4 regions of the Vibrio crassostreae genome follow, and region 1 is predicted to be linked to each of the others. Evidence: predicted binding sites of a transcription regulator. Region 1 holds the regulator's gene; each other region holds the start of a gene.
What was found. The regulator CRP, encoded in region 1, controls carbon source genes, mostly activating them, when cyclic AMP is high. The targets are predictions, from matches to a motif close to TGTGANNNNNNTCACA.
Positions count from the first base shown of each region.

Region 1 (4,001 bases):
GATGCTAAAGGTCTTGATGGCGTGCTATTTACGGGTAGTGCGAATACTGGTCATATCCTGCATCGTCAATTCGCGGGCCAACCGGGCAAGATGCTGGCACTAGAAATGGGCGGCAACAACCCTATGGTGATCAGCGACCAATACGGTGATGCAGACGCAACGGTATACACTATCATCCAATCGGCGTTCATCAGTGCGGGTCAGCGTTGTACATGTGCTCGTCGCTTGTATGTGCCTGTTGGCGAGAAGGGCGATCTGCTTCTAGATAAACTGGTCGCAGCTACGCAAAAGATTCGTGTCGATCAGCCATTCGCTGAACCTGCACCTTTCATGGGCCCTCAGATCTCTGAAGCTGCAGCTAAATTTATTCTAGACGCGCAAGCTAATCTGCAATCGTTAGGTGGTGTCAGCCTAGTAGAAGCAAAAGCGGGTCAAGCGGCGTTTGTTTCTCCGGGCATTATCGATGCAACCAATATTGCTGACCTGCCAGATGAAGAGTACTTCGGTCCATTGCTGCAAGTGGTTCGTTACCAATCGCTAGAGCAAGCGGTCGAGTTAGCTAACGACACACGCTTTGGTTTGTCTGCAGGCCTTGTATCAACAGACGATTCTGAATGGGAATACTTCGTTGACCATATCCGTGCGGGTATTGTTAACCGTAACCGTCAGCTAACAGGCGCAAGTGGTGATGCACCGTTTGGTGGTCCGGGTGCTTCAGGCAACCTACGTCCAAGTGCTTACTACGCAGCTGACTACTGTGCTTACCCTATGGCTTCAATGGAAGGTGGCGAAACTCAACTACCAGCATCGTTTAGCCCAGGTATTGAGCTTTAATTTAGGCTAATGAGTCTTAGGCTCATTGGTTAAGCTTGAAATAGGGAAGTGGTGTTATCGCTTCCCTTTTCCATCCCGTCCGACACCTAGATTGGGCGGTAGATAATAATAGAACAAGTATGTCACAGGCTGATGGCTGCTGACTCTGTGTCTCAGCCTCTCCCTTTCTAATCCAAATTACTAGCTTGCTAGAACCTCTGACAAGGAGTCACCATGACGCCCGATCTACTCTTTAAATCACTATGGGACGATTACATTCACAGGCTGTGTCCATCGGCTGAGAAAGTGCATCACTTGCTGAAAGAAGATGAAGCGCTGATCAACGACCATATTGCACTGCGTACTTTTAATGTTGCCCCTCTCGGTATTGAAACACTAGCTAAGCCTTTCCTGGAACTGGGTTACAAGGCGTGTGGCGACTACCTGTTTGAGAGCAAGAAGCTAGTGGCTAAACACTACGAGCACCCAGACCCGAAGCAGCCAAAAGTGTTCATTAGTGAATTGAAGGTCGAAGAGTGTTCTAGTGAATTACAACAGATCGTTGCTAAGTTAGTTGAGCAGGTTGATGCAAGCAAGCTTCAAGGTCATGAGTTCTTGTTTGGTGGTCGCCAATGGGATTTGAGTTTCGCTGATTTCCAAGTACTAGCTAAAGAGAGCGAATACGCATCTTGGCTAGCGGCTCATGGATATGGTGCAAACCACTTTACGGTAAGTGTGAACCAGCTGAATAACTTTGATGAAGTGCAGGCGGTGAATGACTACCTGAGCGAGTCTGGCTTTACTATCAACGCATCTGGCGGTGAGGTTAAAGGCTCTCCAGAGGTCTTATTAGAGCAATCATCAACAATGGCAGACAAAGTCCCAGTTTCATTTGTTGAAGGCAATGAGATGATTCCAGGCGGCTTCTATGAGTTCGCTAAGCGTTATGCGATGGTCAACGGTGAGCTTTACACAGGTTTTGTGGCCGCATCGGCGGATAAGATCTTTGAGAGCACCAACGGTTAATAAAAGGTACGAGAACGGACTTATCCTAGATATGCGAGTACGCTTCGCTTCTAGGAAGTTTACAAATAGGATTCTGTGAGTTCTTCTCGTTTCTCGTATCTGTTCTATAGATCTTTAGAAAACAAAAAAGCCACCAAATTTGCATTTGGTGGCTTTCAAATTTTTGGCTCAGTTAATCGAGATTAACGAGTGCCGTATACCACGATAGTTTTACCGTGTGCAGAAATTAGGTTCTGCTCTTCTAGCATCTTCAAGATACGACCAACTGTCTCACGAGAACAACCAACGATCTGGCCAATCTCTTGACGAGTGATCTTGATTTGCATGCCGTCAGGGTGAGTCATTGCATCTGGCTGTTTCGCTAGGTTTAGTAGCGTTTGAGCGATACGACCTGTTACGTCAAGGAACGCTAAGTCACCAACCTTTTGGCTAGTTACTTGTAGACGGTTTGCCATTTGCGCTGAAAGACGCATTAGGATATCTGGGTTCACTTGGATAAGTTGACGGAATTTCTTGAAAGAAATTTCAGCTACTTCACAAGGAGATTTAGCACGAACCCAAGCAGTACGCTCTTGGTCTTCTTCGAACAAGCCAAGCTCACCGATGAAGTCGCCTTGGTTTAGGTAAGAAAGAATCATTTCCTTACCTTCTTCGTCTTTGATAAGAACTGCCACAGAACCTTTAACGATGTAGTACAAGGTTTCTGCCTTTTCACCAGCATGAATCAAAGTACTTTTTGAAGGGTACTTATGAATATGACAGTGTGAAAGGAACCACTCTAATGTTGGATCGGTTTGAGGTTTACCTAGAACCATAATATCTCACTTCCTCTGCAGGGTATGCTTGCCGCTTTCCGTATTTTAGCTAAGCCTGGATTGACTTGTAGGATAAGAGCACTCGTTGAGCGCTGCAAGCTATCTTGTGTTTCGTTTAAGAATAGTATCCTTTTTCAGGTACTATTTCTTGATTTTAATCGTGACCAAGCTACGATTTTTTACGCAAAATTGTGCACATGATCACGGTATGAAAAGTAATCAACCAGAATGTCGTTTTGTTAACCTATTTTTCCGGTTTCGATAAGTTGTTGCAGGATTGGCCTCACAATGAGCTCCATAGCAAAACTCATCTTGCCGCCTGGTACCACTAGTGTGTTATGACGAGACATAAACGAGCCATCAATCATAGCCAGAAGGTAGGGGAAATCGACGTTTTTGATGCCACGCAAACGTATAACTACGAAGCTTTCGTCTAAACTTGGAATTCCTTTGGCGTTAAGTGGGTTCGATGTATCTACGGTTGGAACACGCTGAAAGTTTATGTGAGTGCGCGAAAATTGCGGGGTAATGTAGTTGAGGTAATCATCCATTGAACGAACAATGGAGTCCATTACCGCTTCGCGTGAGTGACCACGATCGCGAGTGTCACGAACGAATTTTTGAATCCACTCTAGGTTTACGATGGGCACCATGCCGATCAGCAAATCGACGTGTTGAGAAACGTTAATGTCGCCATCAACCACACCGCCGTGCAAGCCTTCGTAAAACATCACATCGGAATTTTCCGGGATCTCTTGCCATGGCGTGAAGGTGCCCGGCATTTGATTGTAAGGCACGGCTTCATCAAAGGTGTGCAGGTAGCTTCTTACTTTACCTGTACCTTCGTTACCGTATTTACGGAAGAACTCTTCTAGCGCACCAAAGTCGTTGGCTTGAGGACCAAAGTAGCTGATGTGCTTACCTTGCTCGCGCGCTTTACGGATCTCGACATCCATCTCTGGACGTGTGAAGCGATGGAAACTATCCCCTTCAACCCAAGCTGCCTTCACGTCCATCATATTGAACATTTTGCGGAAGGCTTCTGAGGTAGTGGTGGTGCCGGCTCCAGATGAACCCGTCACCGCAATAATTGGATGTTTAGCGGACATGACAACCCTTGTCTTTTGAGTAACTTACTTGTTAGCAATCGTTTACCACTATAACACGGCTCCTTTATGAGCGCAGCTTAGAAGCGTTTTGTGACTTGAATATCAACGGTTTCATGGAGTTCAGAAAACACGATGCTGACTTCTCCTGAAGCTAATTGATGTTTCACTTGGTCAATCTTGTTTTGCAGTGAAACCTCTACGTCGCCGTAGTCTGTGCCTTCACGCAGCACGAACTCTT
Region 1 is NZ_AP025476.1:3,158,519-3,162,519, reverse strand. Features, by position in the region: gene astD (succinylglutamate-semialdehyde dehydrogenase) at 1-834, shown strand, start outside; gene OC193_RS14275 (DUF1338 domain-containing protein) at 1,048-1,839, shown strand; gene crp (cAMP-activated global transcriptional regulator CRP) at 2,022-2,654, opposite strand; gene OC193_RS14265 (phosphoribulokinase) at 2,894-3,763, opposite strand; gene OC193_RS14260 (YheU family protein) at 3,841-4,001, opposite strand, start outside.

Region 2 (4,001 bases), 1.1 Mb from region 1:
TTGGTCGCGCTACCGAACACGCGTTGTTTAGCTTCTGAGTTGTTGGAGCTACTAGAAATCCCAGCGATGATGGCACGCTTTGGTATTGATGAATTTCAATTTGAGCAAGCCAAGCAGTGGGTTGAAGAAGCGGGTATCCGTTGGGGCGTCGATTCTTCTACGGCAACCGAGTTTGATTTGCCTGCCACGGAGCAAAATACTTGGCTGTTTGGTATCCAGCGAATGCTACTGGGCTATGCGATGTCGGATTCTGCAGGTTTGTTTGAAACTGAACACTCTCCAATTGCCGCTTATAACGAAGTTCAGGGCATTAACGCCGAACTTGCAGGTAAGTTAGCGCATTTTATTGACCGCATTGCTCATTACCGTCAACGCCTTGCTGAGACGCAATCTATCGACATGTGGCGTGAAACCTTGCTGCAAATGATTGATGATTTCTTTGCGGTTGAGTTAGAAGGTGAGGTGGTGCTTAAGTCGATTCGCGATGCACTTTCTCAACTGAATGAACAGCTTGATGATGCCTTGTACGAACAAGAGCTATCGCCAAGCATTATCTATCAGTACTTGAATAATAAACTGTCGGGCGCGCGTATTAGTCAGCGTTTCTTAGCGGGACAAGTTAACTTCTGTACGCTGATGCCGATGCGTTCTATTCCGTTCAAAACCGTTTGTCTATTAGGCATGAATGATGGTGTTTACCCGCGCTCAATGCCACCGGAAGGTTTTGATTTGATGAGCGCCCAAACTCGCTCGCCGAATGGCGTAGGCAAAAAGAGTCTAGCTCGTCCCGGAGACCGTTCTCGTCGTGATGATGACCGCTACCTATTCTTAGAGGCGATGTTGTCAGCGCAAGAATGTTTGTACATAAGCTATGTCGGCCGTTCGATTCAAGATAATACTGAGCGAGTGCCGTCGGTATTGGTTTCAGAGTTGATTGAGTACTGCCAGCAGAACTACTGCCTAAGTGAAGACCAAGCGCTACCAAGTGATGATTCTGGTATCAAGCTGACTCAAGCGATCAGTTTTGAACACACCATGACACCATTTAGCCCGGCTGCCTTTACTCAAGGTGATTCAAGCCATGTGCTGAGTTACGCCAAAGAATGGCTTCCTGCGGCTAACCGTTCCGGTGAACGCAGTGGTGAATTCAATCGTGCCTTGGATGACTATTTGCTTGGTGCGACCTATCCATTGGAATTGGATTTGGTTGAGCTGCAGCGTTTCTGGCGCTTGCCAGTGCAATACTTCTTTAATCGCCGCCTAAAAGTGGTGTTTGAGCCCCCGCTTCCGGTAATGGAAGACGATGAACCGTTCGTGCTTAATGGTTTAGAAAGTTTCCAACTAAAAGACGCTTTGCTTCAAGTATTACTCGATCATCCTGAAGGGGCGGATGAAGCGGTTCGCTTGTTTGTCTCTGAGCAAAAAGCTCAAGGTCGATTACCGGTTGGCGCTTTTGGTGATATCGAATTTGAAACCAACCGCGTTCAAGCAGAAGACTTAGCCAAAGAGATTCGATTTGTAAGTGGGCAGCCACAACAAGATCTCGAGGTAAATATTGAATTTGACGTACTAGGTGAGGGCAAACCGGTTCGTTTGATGGGTTGGCTGACTCAAAACTATCAATCGGGTTTAGTGCGTTTCCGTAGTGGCAAAATTCGCTCGCAAGATTACTTGGCTGCGTGGGTCGATCACTTGTGTTGTGCGGTGATGGGGCACGGCAAAACGACTCATATTATTGGCTATGACAGAAAAGAAGGCGTGGTTCACCAAACGCTACAACCTATCGGCGATGCGCAGCAGGCGAAGAGTTTATTAGCTGAGTTAGTGCGACTGTTCTATCAAGGTATGACTGCACCACTGCCGTATTTCCCGAAAACCGCCTTGGCCGGCGTTGAAGCGGGCTTTAGCCGTGGTAAATGGGTCGATGATGAAGAGAAGTCGCTCAAGAAAATGGTCGATACTTTTAATGATAGCTTCGCTTTCACGGGCGAGGGTCGAGATACCTACATCTCGCGTATTTGGCCTAAGTGGGACGAGGAGCTGGCGGCTGAGTCGCGTATGTATTCAACGCTTGTGTTACAGGCGGCAAGGTTGGCTGCTGCCGATCTGGAAGATCAGAAGTAAGTGGCTGTGATCGACAAGATCAGTAGCGTGTGCGCTGAATTAATGAAAAACGAAAGAGAGTCGCTGGTAAGCATTTGGGGTGCTTACTTTCCAGGTGAAGGGAATCAAGGTGAACAGAAGCAAGGTACAGGAAATAAAGTGGCCGCCAGTAAATCATTATTAGTGTAGGGCGTTCGCTGTACGGCCACAGGTCAGAGGGACCATTATTCTGTGGTTCAAAGTAACGCCGTAAAGTACAAAACTCGTACGCGCTCCTGAACTCGTGGGCGCATAGTAGCGAGGCGATCTGAATTGATCCGTGAGAGAGATCGCACTAACTATTAACAAATCAGCGTAGGACGTAAATTGAATGACGTTTTCCACGCTAGGTCACATTTGTAACAACATATTTATCAGAAGGCAGTAAGGCATGACGACCACAAGCAGTGTTCAGGTAATTGCTCCACAGACACTCAATACCATGACGTTTCCACTTCATGGCGCGCGTTTAATTGAAGCATCGGCGGGCACGGGTAAAACATTTACCATCGCCGGCCTGTACTTACGCCTACTGCTCGGGCACGGCACGGCAGCACCACAAGGTGAGCTTACAGAAGCTACCCGACACCATGAGCCACTGACCGTAGATCAAATCCTGGTAGTGACCTTTACCGAAGCGGCAACCGCAGAGCTGCGGGATCGTATTCGTGCCCGAATCCATGATGCACGCATAGCGTTTGCTCGCGGGCAAAGTGATGACCCAGTGATTGCTCCTTTGTTGCAAGAGATCGAAGACCACGCTGGCGCTGCGAAAACACTGCTTAATGCGGAAAGGCAAATGGATGAAGCGGCTGTCTACACCATTCACGGCTTCTGTCAGCGAATGTTGACTCAAAATGCCTTTGAGTCTGGAAGCCGTTTTGATAATGAATTTGTGACCGATGAAAGTCACCTGAAAGCGCAAGTGGTTGCTGACTATTGGCGTAAGCAGTTTTACCCGCTGCCTATTCAACTGGCTGGTGAGGTTCGTAATATTTGGGGCTCACCGGCTGCGTTATTAGCAGACGTCAATCGTTATCTGACGGGTTCTCCATTGAAGCTAACCGTAGAAGCGATGTCGGGTGACTTACAAACTCTGCACAAGCAGAACCTAGACAAAGTGAAGCAACTCAAAGCGCTGTGGTGTGAGTCTGAAGCGGACTTTTTGGCTTTGATCTCAAGTTCAGATGTGAACAAGCGCAGTTACACCAAGAAGTCTCTGCCAACATGGTTAGAAGCGGTCACAGCATGGGCGCAGAGCGACACCCATGATTACCAGTTCCCAGATAAACTAGAGAAGTTCTCTCAAGCTACTCTACTTGAAAAAACACCGAAAGGCACTGTACCTCAGCACGCAGTTTTCGAAGCGATTGAGGACTTCTTAAATTCTCCTGCAAACCTGAAAGCCCCGTTATTGGCGCATGCGATTACTCACTGTCGAACTATGCTAGCCAAGGCAAAACAGCAGAAGCAGTGGTTATCATTTGATGACTTGCTGACTCAGTTATCTGCGTCGATTGATGTCGATGAGCAATCATTGCTAGTGGAAAGAATTCGCACACTCTACCCGGTTGCGATGATCGATGAATTCCAAGATACCGATCCGCTGCAATACAGTATTTTTAGCCGAATCTATCTCGATAACCCGCAATGTGGCTTGTTTATGATCGGTGACCCGAAGCAGGCTATTTATGGCTTCCGTGGCGCAGATATCTTTACCTATATCAAGGCGAGAAACCAAGTTAGTGCTCACTACACTTTGGGTACTAACTGGCGTTCAAGTGCCGATATGGTCAGTGCAGTAAACCAAGTGTTTATGAATTCGGACAGTCCGTTTATCTACGATCAAGATATTCCAT
Region 2 is NZ_AP025476.1:780,782-784,782, forward strand. Features, by position in the region: gene recC (exodeoxyribonuclease V subunit gamma) at 1-2,124, shown strand, start outside; gene OC193_RS03615 (hypothetical protein) at 2,167-2,292, shown strand; gene recB (exodeoxyribonuclease V subunit beta) at 2,534-4,001, shown strand, end outside.
Region 2: recB (exodeoxyribonuclease V subunit beta) is a predicted target of CRP. The motif match lies at 2,422-2,437, and genes of this name have one in related genera.

Region 3 (4,001 bases), on a different replicon from region 1:
GAAATTACCGACCATACCGGTTTGGTTGGTCATGTGTAGGGCTTCTTCTAATAATACACGCGCACTGTCTTCATCGTTGATCTGGGTGCGTAATACCGCTTCAACGATCAAGTTTCTGTTGGTATCAGTAATCAGATGCGAACGCTGAGCTTCACTCTTTAAGAACGCCAAAGCTTCTTCTGCTTCTTCGTATTGCTCAAGGATGATGTGAGCACGCACGATGTTACGCCATTGAAGCTGACAGAAGTGGTTGCTTGCTGATTCAGGGCGAACAGCAACGCTCAACCAGTCACGGATTGCGTCTTTGTCGCCTTTCACTTGCCAGAATAAGATCAGAGACAACGAGGCATTCGCAGTCCAATCTACGTGGTAAGTTGATTGACGTAACAAGTGCTGAATTTGGTCGATAAATTTCGACGCTTTATCTATCTCGCCGCGGCTCAATGAAATACGAGCCAACATAGAGTAGCTGTGCAGGTGTTTACTCGGCGAGTGGTGACCAAGGATATCTAACCCTTTGTAGCAACACTCTTCCGCTTCATCTAGTCGGTTCCAACACCAGAAGATCTGGGCGCGAACACGCAGCAAGAACTCATGCAAAGGCACGTATTGAAGCTGGTGCTCTTCAATCAATTTGAATGCACTGTCTTGTAGCTCAAATGCAGCTTGAACATAACCTTGAGCAATCAAGATTTCGCTTTGTTGCAGAATCGCCCACAGAGCCTGATGGTAAACCTGATACTGACGTGCCAGTTTTTCTGTTTGTTGCATCATCGGTAGTGCACGACTGAGGTTACCCATTACGTGATTCACTTCGCCAACAACCGAGGTTGCAACAATACGGCTACGATAAACAGTGGTGTTCAGTTGGCTCAACGAAAGCTCAGCCAGTTCTAACGCTTTTTCAGGTTCATTGCTGTTGATGGCAACTTGGGCGCGCAAGGCGTTGTATTGACCTTGCTGCTGAGTATCGAGTTCAATGTTTCGAGCTTGATATTGAGTCTCTGCCTCTTCCAGCAAAGTACCCACTTGGTCATAACGGTGCTGACTTTGTGCAAGCCACGCGCGCAACATGGACAGTTTAGGCTCACTGTAAAGTTGATCCGTGGTCAGTTGCTTGATCGCCATCTCTAAAGATGAAAGCTCACCTTGGTTGAACATCGGCCAACCGTGTTCAGTCAGGATTTGAATGATCAGTTCTGGATCTTCAGCGCGCTGTGCGTGGCGTAGTGCTTGGTGTGGTGTGTTTTGCTTGATCCACGCTTTTGCCGCACTTCGATGCAGTTCTGCTTCCTGTTGAGGGATTCGAGCTTGACGCTCATGTGCGAGGAATTCACCAAATAAGTTATGGAAGCGATACCAGTTCTTTTCGCCCTCAAGTGGGTAGATGAACAAACCAAAACGGTTGAGTGATTCGATCATACCTAACGCATCTTCGCGCTGTGTAAGTGCACACACAAGCTCATCGTTGAAGTGATCAAGCACAGAACATTGCATCAAGAACTGTCGGGTTTCTTTGTCTAGCAGGTCGAATACTTCTTCAACCAAGTAGTCCCAAAGATGGGCGTGGTTAAAGTGAGAAAACGACTCTGCGGACTGTGCAAGGGTGCGTTTTTGGTGCTGTGCTTGCAGCGCGATAAGTTGCAGAGCAGAAGGCCAACCCTCTACATAGTTACAGATACTGTCTGCGGTGATGTCATCAATGCCATCAGCAACACGTTGGTTGAAAAAACGTGTGGTTTCTTCGGTATCAAACGCCAACGAGTCATTACCCAATTCGATCATTAAATCACGAACGCGCAGGTTTGCTGTACCAAGTGGTGGTGTACCACGACTGGTTACAACTAGCGTTAGGTTGTCGGGCATGTGTTTAAGAAAGAAGCGCATTGCTTCGTGGATGTCGTCATTGTTGACCAAATGATAGTCATCCAACACTAGAAAACATTCGTGATGGAATTCAGACATTTCGGCGAACACTTCACTCAATAAAGAATGCAGCGATGAAAATTGTCGTTTTTCTGCTAATTTTTGGGCATTCGGACAGGCATTTTGAGTCGCTTTATTAAGTGATTGAAGTAGGTAGTTGATAAAGCGGAAGGCATCGTTGTCACTATCATCAATGCTGTACCAACCCACATTGGGTTTATCTACCAACCATTGTGCAGCCATGGTGGTTTTGCCGTAGCCCGCTGGAGAGCGGAACAACACAAGCTTATAGCAATCTGCGTTCTGAAGCAGATCGAGAACCCTAGGTCGTAGGATTGCATTATGTAAGCGGCCGGGACGAGTTAGTTTCGATGGGATCCACATGTCGAAGTTTTTCACCTATTCCGTGGCTATGTTCAGAATTATCCCAATCTATCGTTGAGTGCAATCCAATGACATTAGCCTAATTACTTAAGTCTTCACTCATATTACGTGAAGCAAAACGGCACCGACTATGATCCTCCTCAGAAACCTTGCGCTTCTGCATGTTTTTGGGTGTCTACGCCCTTTATTTGAGACTTTGATCACGTTGTTGGTTGGTTCGTGAATGTGACTTTGTTCTTCCCTACACGGGAATCTATGCAAAGGATGAGAGCGAGAAATTATTTTCGTGATCTGAAACTCAGATTTGATAATGACTGTAATCTGGTTAAATAAAAGTCACATCAATTGAAGTTAAGTTATCGAACGGGAGCTTGTGATCTTAGTCACTCCAACTTTTTGTTCGAAGTCAGAACATGAGAGTCAGATCACTAACCCTAAGTCGGTACGCCCCCTACGCCCTCCTATCTACTCCTAGTCAGTCGCGTTAGCGGGAGGATGTTTAGTTTATGGTGACCATGCACGATATGTCACAGATGAATTAGAACTATTAAAAGCGAGATTTCTGAAATGAAACCAACTCAGCAAAAAACTTTCGATAAAGTGTCGTTCCAAGAAAGCGTTAAGAAGCATTTATCTGCAACCTACGCAACAACTATTGAAAACGCGGATAGCCGCGCATGGTACCTAGCAATGGGTCGCGCATTAGCAGAACTCACAACATTCGACCTGCTAGAAACTGAAAACGATGAAAAAATTAAGAACGCGAAAAGCGTTAACTACCTTTCATTAGAGTTTTTGATTGGCCGTCTGACAGGTAACAACCTGATCAGCATGGGTCTATACGAACAGATCACTCATGCAATGGAAGAGCTAGGTCAAAACCTAACTGACCTTCTAGAAGAAGAACGCGACCCATCACTAGGTAATGGTGGTCTTGGTCGTCTAGCTGCTTGTTTCATGGATTCTTGTGCTGCTCAAGAATACCCAACAGTAGGCTACGGTCTTCACTACGAGTATGGTCTATTCAAACAATCTTTCCAAGACGGCCGCCAACAAGAAGCACCTGACGCATGGCGCGGTGTTGAAGGTTACCCGTGGGAAGTCGCTCGTCCAGAACTAGCACAACACATTGGTTTTTACGGTCATGTAGAAGTTGAATTCATCGACGGTAAAGAAGTACGTACTTGGGTTCCAGGTATGGAAGTAAAAGCAATGCCTTGGGATCTACCTATCGTAGGTTACGAGTCAAACACGGTTTACCCGCTACGTCTTTGGGAATGTCAGGCAATCGCACCATTCTCACTAGCAAGTTTTAATAACGGTGATTACTTCGAAGCACAACACTCGTTAATCGATGCAGGTAACATCACTAAAGTACTTTACCCGAACGACAACCACGAGAAAGGTAAGACTCTGCGTCTAATGCAGCAGTACTTCCACTCAGCAGCGTCTGTTCGCGATATTCTACGTCGTCACGAAGCAGCAGGTTTTTCTCTAGAAGATCTGCCTAAGCAAGAAACGATTCAGCTTAACGATACGCACCCAACAATTGCGATTCCTGAGCTAATGCGCATCTTGATTGACGAGAAAGGTCTATCTTGGGATCAAGCATGGGAAATCAGTGCTCATACGTTCGCATACACGAACCACACACTACTTCCTGAAGCACTAGAGACTTGGTCTGAATCACT
Region 3 is NZ_AP025477.1:1,345,918-1,349,918, reverse strand. Features, by position in the region: gene malT (HTH-type transcriptional regulator MalT) at 1-2,310, opposite strand, end outside; gene OC193_RS21755 (glycogen/starch/alpha-glucan phosphorylase) at 2,878-4,001, shown strand, end outside.
Region 3: malT (HTH-type transcriptional regulator MalT) is a predicted target of CRP. The motif match lies at 2,500-2,515, and genes of this name have one in related genera.

Region 4 (4,001 bases), on a different replicon from region 1:
GATTCGATATCGACAAGCTGTTGCTTCAAACTGATATCAAGCCAACCTCTCATCACACTCGCGACCAAAAGATCTTGAGCACCCTGAAGGTTAGCCTGAGACGTCGCAATGTCTTTCAAAGCGGCGTTGTTTGTGTCTGCAAGCTTCTGCCATAGATCGAGTTCCCAACCAACCGTGACGTCTGTGGTGTAGGTTTCAGTCGTGCTTGAGCCGTTAGTGCCTTCGTCAGCTTGACCAGAAAAGCTCGCATCGACGGTTGGTAAGCGATCACCTGAAGTTACACCTTGCTGCGCATAAGCTATTTTGAGTGCTGTAATGCTTTGTTGGAGGCTTGGGCTGTTCTGCAGAGCGCGCTCGATATAGAGATCGAGCTCCGGTGCATTCACTAAATCGGTCAGTTGTAGGTTTTCAGCGTCTAGATCTTGTTGAGTCGACGCTTGATCACTAGAAGCCTGTTGAATCAGCTCTGCGAGTAAGCTTTGTTGTGTCTGATTAGTGCTTTGCTCAGCGAGTGAAACATAGTCGGCCTGACTGGTTGTCGTGCAACCCATCAATCCGATTAGAGCAAGTGAAATAAGGGAATGTTTTAAAGGAAGATTCAATTTCATCTTCTTGTCTCCTGTAAGAATGGAGACAAGATAACGAGCTGGGGGTTAAGAGAGGGTTAAGGCGAACGTTAACCCCAAAAGAAAATACAAAAAGCGTACGTTTAAACTTCAGCTTTACGCTTCTGACTTGCTTGAAAATAGCCCACCGATTTTATAACCGATCGCATAGCAAACCACGGCGACAGTGACAAATACCAATGCCGAGAAGAAATACGCTACAGACGCTGCAACACCAGCCCCCCACACGACGCTGAACACCAAACCGAGATAAGCCTCTTTTGGCCACTGGTAGATAGGAAACTGAGCGCCGCCGGCAATTAGGTAAGCCATCGCAAACAAGCCAATGAAGGTAACAATAAGACCGATGAGAACGCGAATGTTCATGGAGAGACCCTTGATTAATTTAGCTTGGTTGCCATTGTTCCTAGTCGAAAGCGAATATGCTTAGTCGGAACCGGATCTTCTTAATCGAAGCCGAATATTATTAATCGCAACCTGATGATATTCAAGTATATCGGATAAAAGGAACTGGCTCTATTACTCTTCCGAGTGAGCTTTTACTCACTATAGACAAATCACAGTCGACGGCCAAAACCTGATTTCGCCTGATTAACAGGCACAAAAAAGCGGACACCCTCCTTACGTTAACTCCGTAAGCAAAGTGTCCGCTTTAGCTGAATCTAGCTTAAAGCAGGATGAAAATACCCGCTAAGCATGCACTCATTAGGTTTGCTAGCGTACCAGCAGCTACCGCTTTCAAACCTAAGTTTGCAACTTCAGCACGGCGCTCTGGTGCCATAACACCGATTGAACCTAACTGAATCGCGATAGAACCAATGTTAGCAAAGCCACATAGAGCAAAAGTCACGATTACTTGGCTGTGTTCAGAAAGTAGCGCTTTGTTCTCAACGAAGTCGATGAAAGCAACAAACTCGTTCATAACGATCTTCTGACCGATGTAAGAACCTGCCATCAATACTTCATCACTCGGAATACCGATCAGCCATGCAAGAGGCGAGAACAGGTAACCGAAGATAGCTTGCAGCGTAATGCCCGCAAAACCGAACGTTTCACCTAAGCTTTCTAGGCCAGTATTGACCATCGCAATCACACTCACGAAGGCAACCAACATAGTACCAACCGCTACCGCAACCTTCATACCGTTCATCGCGCCGCTTGCCAATGCATCAATCACGTTGCTTTGGTCAGCTTTATCTAGTTCGATATGGTCGTAATCACTTGGTGTGCTGCGCTCAGGAACGATGATCTTCGCCATTAACAGGCTACCCGGAGCCGCCATAAAGCTTGCAGCGATAAGATATTTAAGCTCAACACCAAGGCCAGCATAACCACCAAGTACACTACCCGCTACCGACGCCATACCACCTGCCATTACAGCAAACAGTTCCGAACGAGTCATAGACTTTAAAAAGGGACGAATAAGAAGAGGAGACTCACCCTGAGAAAGGAAGATATTACCTGTAGCAACCAGAGATTCAGCTTTACTTGTACCCAGCAGTTTTTGCACCGCTCCGCCCAAGATTTGAATCACTTTTTGCATGACGCCTAAGTAATAAAGCGCAGAAATCAAAGCACTGAAGAAGATGATGATTGGAAGCACGCGAACCGCGAAAATGAAGCCTTCAGTAGCAAGGTCACCGAAAAGGAATGCGATACCAACGTCTGCAAAACCAAGCAGGCTAGAAACACCATTACTTAGGCTTGTTAGCGCCAATTGTCCCCATGGGAAATACAATACTAAGGCTGCAAAACCGATTTGAAGTAATAGTGCACGAGAGACCGTTTTCCAGTTAATTGAAGAACGACTTTCAGATAACAGGTACGCGCAAGCAATCAGTGCAAGAACACCGACAAAACCAAATAGAATATTCATAATGTGTCCTAGTAATCCTTAAAGAGTGAACATGAGCCAAGCAAATGACATCAAAGGAACAGGACAAAGAACCGCAAGCAAAACGCTACGCGATGAAGGAGCTAACAGGGTTAGCGAATGTAACAACGAGTTGTTCATGTAAAAAATCACCTTATACAAGCAGTGGAACGTAGCTGGTCCGGTCCGTGGGGTCATTCACATATCCATGTGACGGCTTGTATTGGCTAAGCACCGGCTTAAAACCGGAAAAGAAGTATAAACAGTTAAGTGAGACTTTCATCACATTTTTTGACGCAAACGATCGCGCGGTCAAGGATTAAACAAAACGTATTGTTTGTCGTCGTTTTCGTGCTTCAAAACTGTAAACAATCTGTAGGGAGTTGAATTTGTAATGTTAAGTCTTTAAGTGTGTGAGCGTAATCACTCAGTTAATTCTGTGTGATTCTTACTACTTTTCTGTGCTCTGCCTCATTTCCCGAGACTTCAAGATTCATCTTAAGTTTAGATGCGTATATACTTTGTGTGATCTCACCAAATAATTATCTATAAAATACCAATAGAGCTGATTAGATATAACAGCCATCGAGACTAAGAGAGGAAACACGTGAAGAAAATGGAAGCTCCGCACGACATGAACAATGGAGCTAGATTCAAAACAAATAGACACGGCTATGTGACAGTAGTTGAATATTATAATACCTATACTGTTATTGTCGCGTTTGAAAATACCGGAAATATCCGCGCTATCAGCGCGGCGAAATTACGTACAGGTCAACTTACCGATCGCTCTGTTGCGCCTGAGTCAATTATGATTGGTGAAAAGGTTGAATCGGTTAAACACGGGATATTAACCATTACTCAAGTTGAATCTGAAAATATTGTGGTACTGACCAATGCCAATAACGAAGAAATTAGAATGTTATTGCCTGCCGTACAGAAAATGAAAGATAAAACTGAAGAAGTCGACAGTGAAAATGTTACCTCCCCAAGACCAACCTCTCTTAGCCAACTGACTAAAAGAAACAAAAAGACCAAAGACGTTAATAGCATGCTTAAGAAAATGCTTACTGACTACGGTCGATACGATTAATTCTCTGTTTTCTACAATAAAGCCTCTATAGATTTATATTCTGATATAAAAATTAATTAAGCCCGCCTTTCTCAATAAAATACGTTGCATATTCGAGTGAAAAGTTAAATTTGATCAAAGTCTCACTCTGGATCCTTACCACAAATTAACGAGACCTCCGTCACAATCTCATTTTAGCTTTGTGATGGAGATCTTATTGAAATCTGAATATTTCCGTTACTATGCTCTCACACAATAAGAGAACGAAGTTTCTCAACCCCTAAAATCCAATTGAGACAAATATTATGAAAAAGATTCTTGTAGTTTGCGGTAACGGCCTTGGTACTTCTCTAATGATGGAAATGGCAGTAAAAGAAGTCGCTAAAAAAATCGGTTTCGAAGCAGAAGTTGATCACGAAGATCTATCATC
Region 4 is NZ_AP025477.1:85,089-89,089, reverse strand. Features, by position in the region: gene OC193_RS16185 (TolC family protein) at 1-608, opposite strand, end outside; gene OC193_RS16180 (hypothetical protein) at 723-992, opposite strand; gene OC193_RS16175 (NupC/NupG family nucleoside CNT transporter) at 1,294-2,502, opposite strand; gene OC193_RS16170 (hypothetical protein) at 3,116-3,592, shown strand; gene OC193_RS16165 (PTS sugar transporter subunit IIB) at 3,877-4,001, shown strand, end outside.
Region 4: OC193_RS16175 (NupC/NupG family nucleoside CNT transporter) is a predicted target of CRP. The motif match lies at 2,771-2,786, and genes of this name have one in related genera.